DNA from 3 places in the Streptomyces sp. NPDC015139 genome. Region 1 is predicted to be linked to each of the others. Evidence: riboswitches for the same ligand, from Rfam matches in the RefSeq annotation. Region 1 holds a riboswitch; each other region holds the start of a gene.
The links. Region 1 has a riboswitch for cyclic di-AMP ahead of ACF08B_RS04515 (transglycosylase family protein). Riboswitches for the same ligand answer to the same signal wherever they lie in the genome.
Positions count from the first base shown of each region.

Region 2: it holds a riboswitch for cyclic di-AMP, as region 1 does, so the genes downstream of both, ACF08B_RS37120 (transglycosylase SLT domain-containing protein) here and ACF08B_RS04515 (transglycosylase family protein) in region 1, are expected to answer to the same signal.
Region 3: it holds a riboswitch for cyclic di-AMP, as region 1 does, so the genes downstream of both, ACF08B_RS08675 (M23 family metallopeptidase) here and ACF08B_RS04515 (transglycosylase family protein) in region 1, are expected to answer to the same signal.

Region 1 covers NZ_JBIBUW010000002.1:4,347-9,392, reverse strand. The annotation lists gene ACF08B_RS04525 (cytochrome P450) at 1-1,262, shown strand, start outside; gene ACF08B_RS04520 (transglycosylase family protein) at 1,420-2,487, shown strand; cyclic di-AMP (ydaO/yuaA leader) riboswitch at 2,671-2,843, shown strand; gene ACF08B_RS04515 (transglycosylase family protein) at 2,848-3,537, shown strand; gene eno (phosphopyruvate hydratase) at 3,902-5,046, shown strand, end outside.
Region 2 covers NZ_JBIBUW010000023.1:97,751-102,796, reverse strand. The annotation lists gene ACF08B_RS37130 (outer membrane lipoprotein carrier protein LolA) at 1-793, opposite strand, end outside; gene ACF08B_RS37125 (polyprenyl synthetase family protein) at 1,086-2,096, opposite strand; cyclic di-AMP (ydaO/yuaA leader) riboswitch at 2,826-3,008, shown strand; gene ACF08B_RS37120 (transglycosylase SLT domain-containing protein) at 3,014-3,502, shown strand; gene ACF08B_RS37115 (HAD family hydrolase) at 3,692-4,504, opposite strand; partial or broken gene ACF08B_RS37110 (NAD(P)/FAD-dependent oxidoreductase) at 4,616-5,046, opposite strand, start outside.
Region 3 covers NZ_JBIBUW010000002.1:900,192-905,237, forward strand. The annotation lists gene ACF08B_RS08660 (MarR family winged helix-turn-helix transcriptional regulator) at 1-39, opposite strand, end outside; gene ACF08B_RS08665 (dihydrofolate reductase family protein) at 117-1,250, shown strand; tRNA gene ACF08B_RS08670 (tRNA-Met) at 1,341-1,414, shown strand; cyclic di-AMP (ydaO/yuaA leader) riboswitch at 1,748-1,916, shown strand; gene ACF08B_RS08675 (M23 family metallopeptidase) at 1,924-2,970, shown strand; gene ACF08B_RS08680 (aldo/keto reductase) at 3,038-3,982, shown strand; gene ACF08B_RS08685 (PrsW family intramembrane metalloprotease) at 4,036-5,046, opposite strand, start outside.

The sequences.
Region 1 (5,046 bases):
AGTTCGCCACCGACCCGTATCCCGCCTACGCCTGGCTGCGCGAGCACGCGCCGGTGCACCGCACCCGCTTGCCCAGCGGTGTCGAGGCCTGGCTGGTCACCCGCTACGCCGACGCCAAGCAGGCCCTGGCCGACCAGCGGCTGAGCAAGAACCCGGCGCATCACGACGAGCCCGCGCACGCCAAGGGGAAGACCGGCATCCCCGGTGAGCGCAAGGCCGAGCTGATGACGCACCTGCTGAACATCGACCCGCCCGACCACACCCGGCTGCGCCGGCTCGTCAGCAAGGCGTTCACCCCGCGCCGGGTCGCCGAGTTCGCGCACCGCGTGCAGGAGCTCACCGACCATCTCATCGACCGGTTCGCCGAGCGTGGCTCCGCCGACCTCATCCACGAGTTCGCCTTCCCGCTGCCCATCTACGCCATCTGCGACCTCCTCGGCGTCCCGCGCGAGGACCAGGACGACTTCCGGGACTGGGCCGGGATGATGATCCGGCACGGCGGCGGACCGCGGGGCGGGGTCGCGCGGTCGGTGAAGAAGATGCGCGGCTACCTGGCCGAGCTGATCCACAAGAAGCGGGCGGCCCTGCCCGCCGAGCCGGACCCCGGCGAGGACCTCATCTCGGGCCTCATCCGCGCCTCCGACCACGGGGAGCACCTCACCGAGAACGAGGCCGCCGCCATGGCCTTCATCCTCCTGTTCGCCGGCTTCGAGACCACGGTCAACCTCATCGGCAACGGCACCTACGCCCTGCTCACCCACCCCGAACAGCGCCGGCGGCTGCAGGAGTCCCTGGCGAGGGGGGAGCGGGACCTCCTGGAGACCGGGGTGGAGGAACTGCTGCGCTTCGACGGGCCGGTGGAGCTGGCCACCTGGCGGTTCGCCACCGAGCCGCTCACCGTCGGCGGGCAGGACATCGCGCCGGGCGACCCGGTGCTGGTCGTGCTGGCGGCGGCCGACCGGGACCCCGCGCGGTTCGCCGACCCGGACGTGCTGGACCTCGCCCGCCGCGACAACCAGCACCTCGGCTACGGCCACGGCATCCATTACTGCCTCGGCGCGCCGCTCGCCCGCCTGGAGGGCCAGACCGCGCTCGCCACTCTCCTCACCCGCCTGCCCGACCTCCGGCTCGCCGCCGACCCGGCCGAACTGCGCTGGCGCGGCGGACTCATCATGCGCGGCCTGCGCACCCTGCCCGTGGAGTTCGCTCCGGCCACCCCGGCCACCGGGGGAACCGGCGAGGGACCGGCCCGGAGTTCGTAGAACCGTCAACACGACAGGCGTTCAACTCTGTGATCTTCACGTGATCTGCGCGGCATGAACTTGTGACAAGTGATCGTCTGCCGATACGTTCCTCCCTCAGCGTGGCGACGAGCACCATCCGCCGCGTCGGTCCTGCTGTCGCACGAAAGGCTTCCGCATGCTCTCCGGGAACGGCCGCCATCGTCGCCCCCGTCAGGCTCCAGCTCTCCTCGTCGCGGCCGGAGTGACCGGCTCCGCCATCGCCATCCCGCTGCTCGGCGCGGCGAGCGCCAACGCGGCCGACGGCACCACGTGGGACAAGGTGGCCGAGTGCGAGAGCGGCGGTTCATGGAGCGCCGACACCGGCAACGGCTACTACGGCGGACTCCAGATATCGCAGGAGGACTGGGACAAGTACGGCGGCGGGCAGTACGCCTACAGCGCCGACGAGGCCAGCCGCTCGCAGCAGATCTCCGTCGCCGAGAAGATCCTGGCCGACCGGGGCACCACCCCGTGGGCCACCTGCGCCCTGCTCTCCGGGCTGACCCAGAACTCCGGCTCCCTGGACGTGGACACGGGCGTCGACGAGTCCGGGAACGCGCAGGATTCGGGCGACTCGTCCGGATCGGGTGACACCTCCCCGTCGTCCGGTCTGCCGGATTCGTCGAAGTCCGACGACTCCTCCGCCTCCGACTCCACCGGCTCCTCCGGCTCCAAGGCCGACTCGGACTCCTCCGGTGACGCGCACGGGAAGTCCACCTCCCACCCGGACAAGGGCGGCAAGGGGCACGGCACCGAGGGCGACTCGACCGGTACCAACGCCCCCAAGTCGGACAAGTCCACCTCCCCTGACACCGGTGACGCCGGAAGCTCGCAGGAGGGCGGCGGCTCGCCCACGGCCGTTCCGGATGCCGGCAACTCGGACAATTCCCAGCAGAACGCCGGATCCTGGAGCCTGGTCGACACCGGCGCGCTCAGCAGTGGCGGACGTCACCGCGGCGAGAGCGCGGACGAAAACGTGACAAACGGTCAGGACTCCACCTCGACCGGCCGTCACGCCTCCCGTGGGGAGGACGACTACACCGTGCGTCAGGGCGACTCGCTCGCCTCCATCGCCGAGTCCCTTGCGGTCGAGGGCGGGTGGCGCGCCCTCTATGCCGACAACAAGAAGGAGATCGGGTCCGACCCGAACCGCATCACTGCCGGTCAGACCCTGGAAATCGGTACCGAAACGGACGCCGGATAGCGGGAGTTGGCGCCCCACTTGCGGCGCTAATGTCCGGTTTGGTGAAAGTGTGGGATGAGTCTCAGAAGCCCTGATCGTCTTTGAAATTCCGCGGATCGCGTGTCTACGGTCAAGGCCGCTCGTCACCACGAGCCCCGGCAGTCGCAACGCCGAATCCTGCCAGCGGTTGCCCGGGAACAGTCGTCGCGTCATGCGCCGTAGGCAGGAGCGGGGGACCCAAGGTAAGTGCCGTTGCCGGCAGTTGAGCCGGCACCGGCTTGGGGTGAAGCCGCACTCCGCGCAAGCGGGAGTGCGGCCGGGCAACTCAACCGGCCCGAACCCGACAGCTCACCTCGCAGGCGTCGGTGAGGGGATCGATCCATGCTGTTCTCCAGCAAGGGCAAGCACCGTCGTCCGTCCAAGGCCGTCCGCGCCGTCGCGCTCGCCGGTGTCACCGGTGCCGCCGTCGCCGCTCCGCTGATGGCGGCCGGCAACGCCTCCGCCGCCACCGCCTCCCAGTGGGACGCGGTCGCCCAGTGCGAGTCCGGCGGCAACTGGTCCATCAACACCGGAAACGGCTACTACGGCGGTCTGCAGTTCTCCGCCTCCACCTGGGCCGCGTACGGCGGCACCGCCTACGCCCCGCAGGCCAACCAGGCCGGCAAGGCGCAGCAGATAGCCGTCGCCGAGAAGGTCCTCGCCGCCCAGGGCAAGGGCGCCTGGCCGGTCTGCGGCACGGGTCTGTCGAGCACCCCCTACAACGGCTCGACCGGCTCCACCTCGACGACCGGCTCCTCGTCGAAGACGACCACCACCACCCGCTCCACCGACACGCAGGCCGCCTCCCGGTCCGCCGAGCGTCCGGCCGCGAGCAAGACCGTCACCACCCCGACCGGCAAGAAGGTCAAGAAGGGCGACGGCGAGTACAAGGTCGTCAAGGGCGACACCCTCAGCACCATCGCCACGAAGCACCACGTCCAGGGCGGCTGGAAGAAGCTCTTCGAGCTGAACAAGGACATCGTCGAGGACGCCGACATGATCTTCCCCGGTCAGCAGCTGCACCTGAAGTGACACCCGGCTCCCGGCCGGACCACAGCGCCCTCACATCCCCGGTGCGCACCCTGGAGGTGCCCACCCCGAAGACCCCGTGAGGGTCACCCCCGTCCCCACGGGCTCCCCGCCCCGGCGCGTCTTTCCCCCGTACGCGCCGGGGCGGGGTTTTTCGTCTCCCGGTCCGCTTCCGGCCCTTTCCCTGTTCTTCATCGCTCCCCCCTTTGTTCCGACGGTGAACAATGGGTACCGTCTGCGTGTCCCGCCCTGTCCACGGGGCGGTCGGTCGGTGGCCGACGGCCCGTGGACGGATAGGCTCTAGGCGCAAGGCCCGGAGCCGTGAGGCACCCAGCCCCGCACTTCCAGCGTCACATCCAAGAAGGAGATGCTCGTGCCGTCCATCGACGTCGTCGTAGCCCGGGAAATCCTGGACTCCCGAGGCAACCCCACGGTCGAGGTCGAGGTCGGCCTCGACGACGGCAGCACGGGTCGTGCCGCCGTCCCGTCCGGCGCCTCCACGGGTGCCTTCGAGGCCATCGAGCTGCGCGACGGTGACCCGAACCGCTACCAGGGCAAGGGTGTCGAGAAGGCCGTCCTCGCCGTCATCGAGCAGATCGGCCCGGAGCTGGTCGGCTACGACGCCACCGAGCAGCGCCTGATCGACCAGGCCATGTTCGACCTGGACGCCACCGACAACAAGGGCTCGCTCGGCGCCAACGCCATCCTCGGCGTCTCCCTGGCCGTCGCGCACGCCGCCTCCGAGGCCTCGGACCTCCCCCTCTTCCGCTACCTGGGCGGCCCGAACGCGCACCTGCTGCCGGTGCCGATGATGAACATCCTGAACGGCGGCTCGCACGCCGACTCCAACGTGGACATCCAGGAGTTCATGATCGCCCCGATCGGCGCGGAGTCCTTCTCCGAGGCGCTGCGCTGGGGCACCGAGGTCTACCACACGCTGAAGAAGGTCCTGAAGAGCAAGGGCCTGTCCACCGGCCTCGGCGACGAGGGCGGCTTCGCCCCGAACCTGGACTCCAACCGCGCCGCCCTGGACCTCATCCTCGAAGCGATCAAGGAAGCCGGTTACGTCGCCGGCGAGCAGATCGCCCTCGCGCTCGACGTGGCCGCCTCCGAGTTCTACAAGGACGGCAAGTACCTCTTCGAGGGCAAGGAGCGCTCCGCCGCCGAGATGACGGAGTACTACGAGGAGCTCGTCGCGGCCTACCCCCTCGTCTCCATCGAGGACCCGCTGTTCGAGGACGACTGGTCCGGCTGGAAGGTCATCACCGACCGTCTCGGCGACAAGGTCCAGCTGGTCGGCGACGACCTGTTCGTCACCAACCCCGAGCGCCTCGCCCGCGGCATCGAGGACGGCGCGGCCAACGCCCTGCTGGTCAAGGTGAACCAGATCGGCTCGCTCACCGAGACCCTGGACGCCGTCGAGCTGGCCCAGCGCAACGGCTTCAAGTGCATGATGTCCCACCGCTCCGGCGAGACCGAGGACGTCACCATCGCCGACCTCGCCGTCGCCAC
Region 2 (5,046 bases), on a different contig from region 1:
AGCCCGCGTCGAGAACGGCGGCCCCGCCGCTCCTCGGCGTCAGCGTGAACTTCAGCGGCGTACCCGTCTTCGCGTCCACCGCGATGCTGATGGCGCCGACCGTGCTGCCGGACTGCTTGGGCTTGATCAGCAGCTTGTAGGCGTCGCGGCCGGCGACCCGCATGGTGCCGTCGACGGTGACGGACGTGGTGTCGTCCACCGACTTCAGCGCCTCGCCGGCGAAGTCCTCGGGCGTGGCGGGCGGCTTCGCCCGGTGGTCCTCGCCGGAGTCGGCCGCGGTGGAGTGGTAGACCTCGTTGCTCTTGCTGTCGTAGCCCCAGACGTCCTTGCCGTCGTGGATGAGGCTGTACTCGGCGCCCCGCTCCAGCAGGGAGAGCTTCTGCCGGTCCGGGCCGTCTGCCGCCACACGCAGGGTGTGGCTGCCGCTGACCAGCTCGGTGAGCTTGGACTGCGGGTCGGCGGAGGAGCCGTCGCCGGAGCCCGGGGCCGCCCCCGAGGCGAGGCTGTTCTCCAGGCCGCCGAGGTCCGGCAGGCCCAGATCGGTGTTGATCTTCACGGTGCCGGACAGCTGCTGGGTGTCCGACTTGGCGATCTTCTCGATGAGCTGCTGTGCGCTGATCCTGGGCAGGTCGGGGTCACCGGAGTCGGCGAGTGCCGGGACCAGCCCGATCGTGGCCGCCGCCACCCCCACCACCGCGACCGGTACGGCGTACCGGGCGGCCTTGCGCCGGCCGGAACGCGCGTCCTCGTCCCGCGCCGCGCCCGCTGCGTCGTCGGATTCGTACGGTGCCATGTGTGCGTTACCTCCGTCGTCGGCGGCGGCTGTCCTCACGCTGGTCCACCTGAGCCGCCATTCTCACCCGAATCGGTGAGGAGTGGTGATTTCCGTGGTGTCCATCTGACCAAATCGGCCGTGAGGAAGCGTCAGACTGCGGCAGCAACTCGGTGTACGCCTGCGGTATGACACGCGGGGGCGGCGTCTCCCCCTACCCGTAGGGGTCGGCACCGCTCCCCCAGGGGAGAGACCGTCCGGGGCGCCGTTCCGCGGGCGCCGTTCCGTGGGCGCCGTTCCGTGGGCGGCCGGACTAGCCGGCGCGGTGCACCACCGCGTCGCACAGCTCGATCAGCGCCGCCTTGGCGTCGCACTCCCGCAGCGGCGCCAGCGCCGCCCGGGCCTCCTTCGCGTAGCGGATCGTGTCCTGGCGGGCCTGCTCCAGCGCGGGGTGGGCGCGCAGCGCCGCCAGCGCCTCGGCGTGCCGGGCGTCGTCGCTGAGGTCGGAGTCCAGCAGCTCGCACAGCGCGATGTCCTCGGCCAGCCCGAGCCGGGCGGCCCGCTCGCGAAGCCGGAGCACGGGCAGCGTGGCGATGCCCTCGCGCAGGTCGGTGCCCGGGGTCTTGCCGGACTCGTGGGAGTCGGAGGCGATGTCCAGGACGTCGTCCGCGAGCTGGAAGGCGACCCCGAGCCGCTCGCCGTACTGGGTGAGCACGTCGACGACCGTCTCGTCGGCGCCGGACATCATCGCGCCGAACCGGCAGGAGACCGCGACCAGCGAGCCCGTCTTGCCGCCGAGTACGTCCAGGTAGTGATCGACCGGGTCGCGGCCGTCCGTGGGACCGGCGGTCTCCAGGATCTGGCCCGTGACCAGCCGCTCGAACGCGAGGGCCTGCACCCGGACCGCCTCGGGACCGAGGTCGGCGAGGATCTGGGAGGCCCGGGCGAACAGGAAGTCGCCGGTCAGGACCGCGACGGAGTTGCCCCAGCGGGTGTTGGCGCTGTCCACACCGCGGCGCACGGCCGCCTCGTCCATCACGTCGTCGTGGTACAGCGTGGCGAGGTGGGTCAGCTCCACGACCACGGCCGAGGGCACGATGCCCGGCGCGTAGCGGTCGCCGAACTGGGACGCGAGCATCACGAGCAGCGGACGGAACCGCTTCCCACCGGCCCGTACGAGGTGCTGCGCGGCCTCCGTGATGAACGGGACCTCGCTCTTGGTGGCCTCGAGCAAGCCTTCCTCGACAGCCGTCAATCCTGCCTGGACATCGGCTTCCAGAGCCTGGTCCCGCACGCTCAGCCCGAACGGCCCGACGACGGTCACGAGGGGTCTCCTGTCTGCTGGTGTCTGCTGGCGCTTACACGGTTTGTCGATAGGTCGCTGCCATCACTCAAGTCAGCGTATCCGGTCCTCTTTCGATCACCGATAGCGCCCACCGGTCCAGCCTGGGCGGTATCGGATCATGACCGGTATGATTGTGATCGTTTGGTAAGAATGGACATTTATCGACTTAACAGGAATCCGCACACTTTGTCGCGAATCACGGCGTGAGCGGAGTAATGCCGACGCCACCCCGTGGACACCTCGGGAGCACACCGGGAGCGGCGACCCACTCGGGCGCAACGGATACAACGGGCACATCGGGCGCGCAACAGCACCCGACACCCACCCGGACACCCCCTTCTCTCGTCGCCGCACTTCACCTCTTCGCGCGCCGCGGCCACCACCACAACGACCGGCGCCTCGTCGCGGGTTCCGCCGCAATGCCACCTCGGCCGCAAATCACCTGAATCCCTCATGTCTGATTTGCATTATTTTGCTATTTCGTGAGTTGGCTCACTCGGGCGGGAGAATCACCCACACCCACCGGTACCCCCTTCTCCCCATGCCCTACTGGCGAGTTGAGAGTTGGCAACCGCAAAGGATCAAGCGTCTCAAAAGCCACAGACCAAGGTCAAATAGGGTGTTGTGCGAATCGGGTACTTGTTCCCGACATGTGCTCTCGCATACGTTCCGGGCCGTCGGGCGGACGCCTAATCCTGCCGCCGCCCGCGTAACCCATCGACGAACTCATTTCGTACGGCAGGAGCGGGGGACCCAGGTAAGTCATCGCCGTACCGGTCGGCACACGTCGCACCGGAACGGCTAGGGGTGAAGCCGTGCCTCCCCAGGGCACGGCCGGGCACCTCCCCGCCCGAACCCGACAGCTCACCTCGCAGGCGACGGAGAGGAACTTCCCCATGCCTGCTGCCGCTCAGCCCCGCCGCACCCGGAACAACCGCCTCGTCCGCACCATCGCCGCCCTCGGCACCGGCGCCGCCATCGTCGCCCTGCCGCTCGTCGGCGCCGCGAGCGCCTCCGCGGCCCCCACCACCGCCCCGACGGCCTCCACCACCCCCGCCGGGTACCCGAACAACCTCGACGGCTGGATCCGCGAATCCCTCGCGATCATGGCCGAGAAGAAGATCCCGGGCACGTACAACGGCATCCACCGCAACATCATGCGGGAGTCCTCCGGCAACCCCAACGCCATCAACCTCTGGGACTCGAACGCCGTCAAGGGCACCCCGTCCAAGGGTCTGCTCCAGGTCATCGACCCGACCTTCGCCACCTACCACGTGGTCGGCACCTCCTTCGACCCCTACGACCCGGTCGCGAACATCACCGCCGCCTGCAACTACGCGGCCGCGCGGTACGGCTCGATCGACAACGTCTTCGGCGCGTACTGACGGACGGGTCCGGCCCGTACCGGCGGACGCACCGGGCACGTTCCGGCGGACGTGCCCGGCGCGCACCGGCGGCGGACCGGAACCCGCCCGGCATCCCGCACCCGACGCCCGGCGGACCGGAGCGCACCGGCACCTGACGGACCGGCGCGCACCGGCCTCCGGGCGAACGGAGCAGTGCCGAACGGCCGGTCACCCGGCCGGGAAGAGTCCTTCGAGGACGACGGCCACGCCGTCGTCCTCGTTCGACTCGGTGACCTCGTCGGCCACCGCCTTGAGTTCGGGGTGCGCGTTGGCCATGGCCACACCCCGCGCGGCCCAGTCGAACATCGGGATGTCATTGGGCATGTCCCCGAAGGCCAGCGCGCGTTCCGGACCCACTCCGAGCCGCTCGGCGGCCAGCGCGAGCCCGGTCGCCTTGGTCACCCCGCGCGGCTGGAGCTCCACGGTGCCCGGCCCGGACATGGTGACGGTCGCCAGCGAACCCACCGCCGCGCGCGCGACAGCCGCCAACTCGTCGTCGCACAGGGTGGCGTGGCGCAGCAGGACCTTGCTGATGGGCTCGCACCACAAATCGTCGCGCCGGCCCACCCGGAGCGCGGGCAGCGTGGGGTGCGGCATCAGATAGCCGGGCTCGATGAGGGTGAGCCCGTCCACGCCGTCCTGGTCGACGGCCGCGAACACCTGGCCCACCTCCGCCTCGATCTTGCCGAGCGCGGTCTCCGCCAGCTCCCGGTCCAGCCGGACCGACCACAGCAGGCGGTCCGCCGCGGCGTCGTAGACCTGAGCACCCTGTCCGCACACCGCGAGCCCCGTGCAGCCGAGGTTCGCCAGCAGCGGCCGTACCCGCGGAGCCGGCCGGCCCGTCACCACCAGATGCCGGGCACCCGCTCGCGCCACCCGCGCGAGCGCGGCGAGCGACCGGTCGGAGACGGTGTCGTCGCCGCGCAGCAACGTCCCGTCCAGGTCGGTGGCGATCAGTGCATATGCCGGGGTGGGTGCCATGATCAGAGAATACGGACACCGCGCCCCGCCGACTCACCGCTCTCTCCACGTACTTACGTGCTGTTCGGCCCCAAGTGGCGTACCCCGGACCCTCGATGGCCCAGCCGCACCTCAGCCGTGCCGCGCGGCCAGGTGCTTCGCCAGACGGGGGAGGCGAACTCCGTACCGCACACGAAGCGCATCACCGGCCCGTGCGAGGGCGCCGCCGGACGGCCCCGTGAAGTACTGGCATGGCACCGAGGAGACACAGCCGGGGCCGAGCCTCGACGTGCCGCGGCTCACCGCGAGCCGGCTGCGCGGCCCGTGGCCGAGGAAGACTGTCGCCGCGATGTCGACGCGGTAGCCGGTGGCAGCGACATGGTCTGCGGTGAGCCGCTCGGTACGGCCGCCGAGGGTGCGGACGGTCAGGACCGGGTTGCCGTCGGGGGGCCTCGGCACCCACCAGCCGCTCGATCTCCTGGACCCGCACCCCGCTGTCGAAGCGCTCGCGCAGCCGCGCCGAGCGGGCCGGGCACCCGGCGGACCAGGTGGTGGTGGCGGGC
Region 3 (5,046 bases), 900 kb from region 1:
GGCGCGCTGCTCCTCGGGGGTGAGCCAGCGGGTCGTCATGCTGCCAGTGTAAGTTTGTTTCAAAGTTGAACCAAGATCCGGTGAGGTGCGCCGGGTCACCGTGAGGGAGTGCGCCGATGCCCCTGCCGTACGTGCTGCTGTCCGCCGCCGTCTCCCTCGACGGCTACCTGGACGACACCGGCCCCGAGCGGCTGCTGCTCTCCAGCCCGGCCGACTTCGACCGGGTCGACGCGGTACGGGCCTCCGTCGACGCCATCCTGATCGGCGCCGGCACCATCCGCGCCGACAACCCGCGGCTGCTGGTCAACTCCGCCGATCGGCGCGCCGCCCGGGTGGCGTCCGGCCGGCCCGCGTACCCCCTGAAGGTGACCGTCACCGCCACCGGCGAACTCGACCCCGACGCCCACTTCTGGCACACCGGCGGCGAGAAGCTGGTCTGCACGACCGACAAGGGCGCGGAGGTGGCCTCCCGCCTCCTCGGGGACACCGCGGACGTCGTCGCGCTCGGCGCCGACCTCGACTGGCGGGCCCTGCTGGAGCACCTGCACGACGTGCGCGGGGTCGAACGCCTCATGGTCGAGGGCGGCGGCCGGGTGCACACCCAGCTGCTGACGCAGGGTCTCGCCGACGAACTCCAGCTGGTCCTCGCCCCGCTCCTGGTCGGCGACCCGGCGGCCCCGCGGCTGTTCGGCCCCGGGGAGTACCAGGGCGGGCGGCTGCGCCTGGTCGAGACCCGCCGGATCGAGGACGTCGTCCTCATGCGGTACGAGCCCACCGCCCCCGGCACCGGCCCGGTCCCCACCGCCGCCGACCGCCGCTGGCTGCGCACCGCCTGTGAGCTCGCCGCCCAGTGCCCGCCCTCGGAGACCGCGTTCAGCGTCGGCGCGGTCGTGGTCGGCGCCGACGGCACCGAGCTCGCCCGCGGCCACTCCCGGGAGGGCGGCGACCCCGTGGTCCACGCGGAGGAGGCCGCCCTGGCCAAGGTCGACCCGGCCGACCCGGGACTGCCCGGCGCCACCGTCTACAGCAGCCTGGAACCCTGCGCCCGCCGCGCCTCCCGGCCCGCCCCCTGTGCCGAACTGATCCTGCGGTCCGGGGCGCGCCGGGTGGTCACCGCCTGGCGGGAGCCGGACACCTTCGTGGCCGCGGCCGACGGCACGGGCGTCCTGCGCGACGGCGGAGCCGAGGTCGTCGTGCTCCCCGAGTTCGAGGCCCTCGCCAAGGCCCCGAACTCCCACCTGACGGCCTGACCGGCCCTGCCCCGCGGCGCGCCGGAAAGGGGCCCCGGGAAACCGATTGGCTCCTGGTCCCGTGCATGACGTATGCTGAAGACACAACGACGCGGGGTGGAGCAGCTCGGTAGCTCGCTGGGCTCATAACCCAGAGGTCGCAGGTTCAAATCCTGTCCCCGCTACTGAAGGCTCAGGGCCGGGATCCAGTTCATGGATCCCGGCCCTGAGTGTTTCCCGGCCCCGGCCGACCACCTCGGGCCCCGGTGACGGGCGGACCTCGCGGCACTTCACCGACAGTGACCGGTCGAGCGCCGAGCGCATGACATCTGAGTCACCATCAAAACTTCTGTGACTCCTGAATCGCGGCCAACTCGCCCGGTTTGCAGGGATGGCAGCGGTTAAGTCCGCGGCGGAAAACGTTAATGATCAAGCCGTACGGCTTGGAAAGTGCCCCGCGGGTCTATTAACGTTCGATAACGCAGCGCGGTCGTCCCAGCCGTCACCCGCGACGGCTCCGTGCGCACGCGCCGAATCCCGTAAGGGAACCGGGGAACCACCACCCTGGGGTGAATCACGCGGCTACTGATGTGAACTCCTCGAGTCCACGCCAGGTATACGCGCGTAGGAGACCTTCCTGCTCCGAACCCGTCAGCTAACCCGGTAGGCGGAGGAAGGAAAGGAGCGCGCCCGCGTGGCGTCCAACCGGCCTGCCCCAGAAGCCCCGTTCATACCGGCTCAGCGTGAGAGCGAGACCTTCGGTTACGCCTCCTACCGTGCCGAGGAGGGCCCCTGGGAGGAGTGGAACCCCACCGAGGAGTCCCTCACCCCGGTCCGCGGGCGGCACCGCGTGGCCAAGCAGCGCGGCGGGTTCGCCCGCAGCTCCACCGTCCTCGGCGTCGGCGTGATCGCGGCGGTCGGCGCGGGCGGGATGGCCAGCGCCAACACCGGCAAGCCGCCGGTCTCCATCTCCCTGCCGGACCTGCCGAGCGTCGGTTCCCTCTTCGACGACGGTTCCGCCAAGACCTCCGAGGCCACCGGACTCAGCGACGTCGGGGTGACCTCCGCCGGCAGCGAGCAGGACACCGATGCGGGCGAGGCCCTGCGCAGCCGGATCATGGCCCAGGCCGAGCAGCAGAAGGGCCAGGCCGAGAGCAAGGCCACCGCCGCCAGGCTCGCCACCGCCGAGAAGCTGACCGCCGACGCGGCGGCGAAGGCGGAGAAGGAAGCCGCCGCGAAGGCCGCCGCCGCGAAGGAGAAGGCCGAGGCCGCGGCCGCCAGGGCGGAGGCCGAGGCCAAGAAGGCGGCGGAGGAGAAGCGGCTGGCCGAGCTGGCCAAGCAGTACACGCTGCCGACGTCCTCGTACACGATCACCTCGACGTTCGGCCAGGCCGGCTCGATGTGGTCCTCCGGCTACCACACCGGCCTCGACTTCGCGGCCCCCACGGGCACCCTCATCAAGGCCATCCACAGCGGCACGATCACGCAGGCGGGCTGGGCCGGCTCCTACGGCTACCGCACGGTCCTCACCCTGGACGACGGCACCGAGCTGTGGTTCTGCCACCAGTCCTCGATCAGCGTCTCCGTCGGCCAGAAGGTCTCCACCGGCGAGCTCATCGGCCGGGTCGGCGCGACCGGCAACGTCACCGGCCCGCACCTCCACCTGGAGGTCCACCCGGGCGGCGACGCCACGGGGATCGACCCCATGGCCTGGCTGCGGGGCAAGGGCCTCACCCCCTGACACCCGTTCGCGGGAACTCGGCGCCGACGGCGGAAGAGATCATTCGCCGTCGGCGTTGACTTGGAGCATGACTTCTCTGCGCACACTCGGTTCCTCCGACCTCGAGGTCTTCCCCCTCTCCCTCGGCGGCAACGTCTTCGGCTGGACCGCCGACGAGCAGACCTCCTTCGCCGTGCTCGACGCCTACGCCGCCGCGGGCGGCAACTTCGTCGACACCGCCGACAGCTACAGCGCCTGGGTGGAGGGCAACGCCGGCGGCGAGTCCGAGACGATCATCGGCAAGTGGGTCAAGGCCCGCGGCAACCGCGACGACGTCGTCATCGCCACCAAGGTCAGCCAGCACCCCGAGTACCAGGGCCTGTCCGCGGCGACCATCAAGGCCGCCGCCGACGCCTCCCTGCGCCGCCTCGGCACCGACCGCATCGACCTCTACTACACGCACTTCGACAAGCCCGAGGTGCCGGTCGAGGAGATCATCGGCGCGCTGGACGAGCTGGTGAGGGCGGGCAAGGTCCGGCACATCGCCGCGTCCAACATCAGCCCCGAGCGGCTGCGGGCCTCCCTGGACTTCTCCGACCGCGAGGGCCTGGCCCGCTACGTCGCCCTCCAGCCGCACTACAACCTGGTCTCCCGCGACACCTACGAGGGCCCGCTGCAGGACCTGGCCGCCCGCGAGGGCCTGGCCGCGGTGCCCTACTACTCCCTCGCCGCGGGCTTCCTCACCGGCAAGTACCGCCCGGGTACGACCGTCGACAGCCCGCGCGCCGGCACGGGCGCGAAGTACGCCCGGTCCGAGCGCGGCGGGCGGGTCCTGGCGGCCCTGGACGAGATCGCCGCCGCCCACGGGGCCCCGGTCGCCACGGTCGCCCTGGCCTGGCTCGCCGCCCAGCCGACGATCACGGCCCCCATCGCCTCGGCCCGCACGGTCGACCAGCTCCCGGCCCTCCTGGGCGTCGCCGACCTGACCCTGACGGACGACGACCTGAAGAAACTGACGGACGCGTCGGCCTGACACCGCCCCGACCGGCCGGCCCCGCTGGACCGGGCTGCCGGCCGGGGGGGGGCTCAGGTGCGGTACGGGTTGTACGCCGAGTAGGGGCCCGCCGGGTGGCCGGCGTACCAGTGGGGTGCCGGGGCGCCGTACGGCGGGCGGGCCGCCGGCGCCAGCGTCCGCGCCGCGTATTCCAGGGCCGGCCGTGCCATCTCCCGGCGCCGCCACAGCTCGGTCAGCAACTCCCGCTCGCGTACGACGAAGTCGGCCCGGGCCCGCCCCTGCCGTCCGCGGTGCCGCAGGAACGCGAGCGAGGTCGCGTACGCCTCGTACCGGGCCACCGTCCGTGCCGCGGGCCGACCCCCGAAGTGGTGCCGGGCGTAGTCGCGGGCCATCCGCCGCGCCCGCATCGACCCCAGCGCGTACGGCTCGGCCGGTCCCAGCCACCCGGCCAGCACGTACGCCGGGAGCTCCTCCCGCACGGTCCGCAGCTCCCGCTGCCGCGTCCAGATCACGAGCCAGGTCAGCAGGGCGAAGGCGGGCACCATGAAGCCGCCGTAGACGGCGAAGAACCCGAGCGGGCCGAAGGTGGAGGACCCGTTCCAGAACGCGTGCATGCTCATCGCGAGCAGCAGCCCGCACACCGGCAGCAGCACCCGCCTGAGGTGCTGCCGCTCCCCGGACAGCGCGGCGATGCCGAAGCCGATGCCGGTGAACACGGTGAACAGGGGGTGCGCGAACGGGGACATCACGATGCGCACGAAGAAGGTGGCGGCGGTGACGGACGCGACACCGCGGCCGCCGGTCAGCTGGTCCGTCCCGAAGGCCGTGCCCAGGTAGAGGATGTTCTCGGTGAACGCGAACCCGGTGGCGGTGATCCCGGCTATCACCACGCCGTCCACCAGCCCGGTGAAGTCCCGTCTGCGGAAGAGGAAGACCAGCAGCACGGCGGCGGCCTTGGCGGACTCCTCCACGATCGGCGCTATCACCGTGGCCCCGAGCGTGTCGGCGCCGGCCGGATCCGCGGTGGACGTCGCTATCCACTTGGTCGCGAAGCTGTTGGCGACGATGGCTATCAGCGCCGC